Regions from separate parts of the Pseudoalteromonas sp. NSLLW218 genome, predicted to be linked through region 2. Evidence: riboswitches for the same ligand, from Rfam matches in the RefSeq annotation. Region 2 holds a riboswitch; the other holds the start of a gene.
What was found. A riboswitch is a leader RNA that binds a small molecule or an ion and turns the genes downstream of it on or off. The one in region 2 is predicted to bind cobalamin.
Positions count from the first base shown of each region.

Region 1 (2,412 bases), on a different contig from region 2:
TCTCGTCTTGGTGTTAAAGGTTCTGAAAAAATAAATGATAGTTTAGAAGCGGTATATAAGTTTGAGTTTCAAGTTGATGTGTCTGATGCTGATTCAAAAGGCGATAACGACGACAATATTTCTGCGCGTAACCAATACGTTGGTTTAAAAGGTGCGTTTGGCCAAGTAGTTATTGGTCGTAACGATACTGCGCTTAAGCAATCTCAAGGCAAGTTGGATTTATTTAACGACCTTGAAGGCGACATTAAAAATGTATTTAAAGGTGAAAACCGCTTAGGAAATACAGTTAGTTATTCATCAAACTCATACGAAGGCTTTAAAGTACTTGCTACTTTTGTAGCTGAAGACGATGTAGACGCTGATAACGGTTACTCAATGGCAGTGACCTACGGTGACGTTGCACTTAAAAAGAGCGCGGTATACGCCTCTATTGCAGCCGATAGCGAAGTAAATGGCTACGATGTAGTGCGTGCATCAATCCAGGGTAAAGTTGAAAACTTTAAATTGGGCGCAATGTACCAAACACAAGAAGCAGTAGATGGCAGCGCAGAAGCGGATGGTTACTTGCTAAATGCTGCTTACAGCATGGGTAACAACACATTTAAAGTGCAATACCAAGATATGGACTTTGACGACAGCGACGATAAGTCAGCAATTTCAGTTGGTCTTGATCACAAATTAAATAAAAACATTAAAGTATTTGGTTTTTACTCAAGCTTCGATATGGACAACAACGTTGACCAAGACTACGTAGGCTTAGGTATTGAATACAAGTTTTAACGGCAGGGCGTGTTTATCTTTGGTGGTTGAATTTGCAGCAGTGTGTTTGGTTTTTAGGCAAGGCAGAGTCTGTGAAATGTGGTTATTCCCCATAAATAGGCGATAACGTAGCATAAATACCAAACATGCGCTGCCCTCAGGGTTCTTTCTAGGGACGATTTACTCTTTGTTGCCTACATGGATGTAGGTAAGGGGCGTGAGCAGGACGCGGAAGCTTTGCTCGGTTTTTACTTAGCCCACTAGGTTACAAACCTCGCGCCGCGATTTAATCGCCCCTAGATTGAACAAATTTAAATCCACAAAGGTCAATACGCCCTAGTTAAAACACTCCCTTTTTAACCGCGCTCTTTTGAGTGCGGTTTTTTTTGCTTTAAATTATTTACTTAGCCGCCCATAATAGAGCTTCATTTGGAATGAGGTGCGAGTCCTCGACTGTTCCCGCAACTGTAAGCAGCTGAGCTGTAAGTCAGATACAAATGGTATAATACCAATTTTATTAAAAACATGATCTTTCTAGCGAATTAAATAACTTACTAACTTTGTTAAAAATTATTCATATATAACAACTATATGTCATAATTTCCGCCTTGTTATTAAGCTATTTATTTGTTGCTGTAATAGCTCACTAATTTAATGCAATTGGTATGAATTTTTTTAACGAGCGGGTTTACTCATTTTTTTCTTGTAGTGCATTAGTATTTTTATCGCATTTTTAGTGAGTTTAACCTAGCCTAGGACTGACTATTGCACACTCAAACGCCATTAAATACACCATTGCTAAACGTTAAAAACGTATCGTGGGATATTGGCAATAAAACGATTCTCAAAAAAATAAACCTTAAAATAACCACAGGTAAATTTGTTGGCTTAATTGGTCCCAATGGCGCAGGTAAATCGAGCTTATTGCGTTGTTTATATCGTTTTAATAAACCTAGTGATGGCGTTGTAGAGTTTAACAACACCGACATTTGGCAGCTAAAAAGCGATGAGTACGCAAAAAAAGTAGCGGTTGTTTTACAAGAAACCCCGTCGCAATTTAACTTAAGCGTATTTGACGTTATTGCGCTTGGCCTAACGCCTCATAAATCGTTATTTAGCTCAATAACTAACATTGATAAACAAAAAATCATTCAAGCAATCAACACCGTAGGGTTGGTAGATCATAGCGATCAAAGCTTTGAGTCGCTCTCAGGCGGTGAAAAGCAACGTGCCTTGATAGCCCGCGCCATAGTCCAGCAACCTCAACTGTTAATAATGGACGAGCCAACTAGCCATTTAGATGTTAAATACCAAATACAGGTAATGGAGCTTGCTAAATCGTTGGGTGTAACGGTGTTTGCATCGTTTCATGATTTAAACTTAGCCTCGGCAATGTGCGATGAACTAGTGGTTATTAAAAATGGTGAAATTACGCATTCAGGCGCCCCAAGTGAGGTATTAACCGAAAACATGTTAGGCGACGTTTTTGGTGTCTGCGCCCAAGTAAATAACCACCCGCAAATATCGAAGTCGGGAAATAGCATCCCTCATATCACTTACTTTTATGGTTACAAATAATATGAGCGCAGTTAATAATCGCCACTCATTTGCGCTTTTTATAAGTGCTGCAGCTGCTTTATTTAGCTTATTTGC
Region 1 covers NZ_JADYWO010000006.1:22,625-25,036, reverse strand. The annotation lists gene I6E80_RS10265 (porin) at 1-780, shown strand, start outside; cobalamin riboswitch at 1,145-1,277, shown strand; gene I6E80_RS10260 (ABC transporter ATP-binding protein) at 1,525-2,337, shown strand; gene I6E80_RS10255 (iron ABC transporter permease) at 2,339-2,412, shown strand, end outside.
Region 1: another riboswitch for cobalamin. It lies ahead of I6E80_RS10260 (ABC transporter ATP-binding protein); the one in region 2 lies ahead of I6E80_RS02365 (TonB-dependent receptor).

Region 2 (2,412 bases):
TTTGCATCGTAATCAATTTTATCTTCAATATCGTTTCTAAATATTGCAACATCAACTAGCGCGATATCAAAGTCCACACTCAAACCTAACTCACGGTTTACTGATTTTTCAGGCTGTAAATCAGGGTTACCATAAAGTGGGAAATATAAATCGTTAAATGTAGGGGCTTTAAAGCCAGTACTTTGGCTTATACGAAATGTTGCATCTTCAGATAAATGATAACCTGCAGCGGCTGTATACGTTGTTTCGTCGCCAAATTGCTCGTCATCATCTTGGCGAACAGTTAAATTAGCCAATACTTTATCTGCATCGTAGTAAGCACCTACAAACACAGCAAGTACATCTCGGCTGTCTTCAACAAATAGTTGCGAACTATGAGATACATCATCGTTGTACCAGTTAACACCACCACTAATGTTAAGCTCATCAGATAATAGGTATTGGCCGTTATAATCAACCTGTGTGCGTTTAGTTATAAAAGTACTTGTTGTTGGTCCAACTGAAAAATCGACATATGTATTGTCTGAATCATCCGTTGCTAGCGCTAAATCAATACTGTGCGTTTGATTAGTGTAGTTTTTACTCCAACCAGCAGAAAGCTGGTAGTTTTTAAAATCATCTCGTTCAATCGTACTGTCGGCTGGACTAAAGCGACTGTCGTAATCTGCGAAACCTTCATTGTATTGACCTAATAACTTAAAGTCGCCGTAGTGTGCATCAGAATAATTTACTTTAAAACCAAGATTTTTATTTTCATAGCCATCTTCATCGGGTGCTACGCCTTGCAGTACATCAAAGTTATCTGTTTTTTCAAATCCTGCATTAAATGCTGTTGTTATATCGCCTGATTTTACAGAGCCTGCCACTTGATAATTTTGATAAGAATCAGATCCAAACGTAGCACTCAAAGATAAGTTATCTGATTCACGCGTTATAATGTTGATTACGCCAGCGAGTGCATCAGAGCCGTAAACAGCCGCGCGAGAGCCCTTAATAATTTCGATGCGTTCGATACTATTTAAAGGAACATTATTTAATGCTTTTTGACCAAGTGTTGCAGAACCCGTACGTACACCGTCAATCAAAATTAGCGTATCGCCAGAGCCAGTACCACGAAGTGACACACCTGTATTTTGGCCAAAACCACCGTTTGGATTAACCTGAAAACCAACTCGCGTGCTTAACAAGGTTGGTAAATCGCGTACGTTGCTTGCTTCTATTTCAGCGCGTTCAATAACACTTACACTCGCTAAAACGTCATTGATTGATTGCTCAAATTTATTAGCAGTAACGGTTATTTTTTCAATTGAATTATCTGCAGCAGACACAGAAAATGAAAGCGCAGCAGAAATAGCAACGCCTAGAGTTGTTTTATTTAACATGATGTCCCCTACCTTTGCCCACCGCAAAGATTTAAGTAAGTAAGATTGCATCAAGGCCGGTCTCCGGACTCAGTAAGCACATAAAAATATGCAATACTTTACCGTTGCGGGGGCAGTGTTGGGCTTGTAGTCATCATGAAAACTCACCAACTTCCCGATTATCTTGCTGTTAGTTTCAATACCTTAAAACCAATGCATAAGCATTAAGCAAGCACCTCAAAAATATGCGGCTATTGTGAGCATTTTGTTTACAAATGTCAACGGACGTCTATACAGCTAAAACAGTTTAACTATAAGTATTACTCAATATTAAAACTTGAAGAAACACCGTATTTATTTAGCAGGCTTTTGATCTGGAACTTAATAGCTGAAGAATTAAGAATAGCATCAATTTTAGACGCTGATATTTTGCTTTGCTGAGTATTAACTAAAAAGTGAGTATCGAAAACGGCATCGGGGATTTCACTTTTGTATAGCAAACTCATATCGAAAGCTTTTTGGTCTTTAAAATACTGGTACGCAATGCTATTTAGTACGCCAATGTTGGCACGCTTTAGTAACAACATTTTTACCACGTTGTATTCGTCTATAGTAAGGCTAACACTGTGCTCCTCACTTAAGTAATATGCATCAGTATTGTAGCCAGCAAAGTGATACGAATAGCCTAAAACCCCTACTTTTGTTAGTGCTCGTAAATCATTAAAATAAGCTTGATTTATTGCATTTTCTTTAAGCGCATATAACTCATTTTTTGTAATCATATAAAAACTACTTTGCATCACATTCGAGCGCATAGATTGCGGGATCCATTGCAATGCCATTAAGAATAGAACATCAAAATGCCCCTGTTCAACAGACTTTGATAGCCTTTTAACAGGTAAGGAATTGAGTATAAAGTTAAATTCGCTCTGTGAGTCATTCAATATTTTTATAAACTCAGGTGCAAGCCCCCGTTGTGTTTGTGCATCAATAACAATCGGGAAATAGCCATCTTCAACCAATATATTAATATCAATTGCTTTTGATAAAC
Region 2 covers NZ_JADYWO010000001.1:516,815-519,226, reverse strand. The annotation lists gene I6E80_RS02365 (TonB-dependent receptor) at 1-1,382, opposite strand, end outside; cobalamin riboswitch at 1,419-1,583, opposite strand; gene I6E80_RS02360 (ABC transporter substrate-binding protein) at 1,682-2,412, opposite strand, start outside.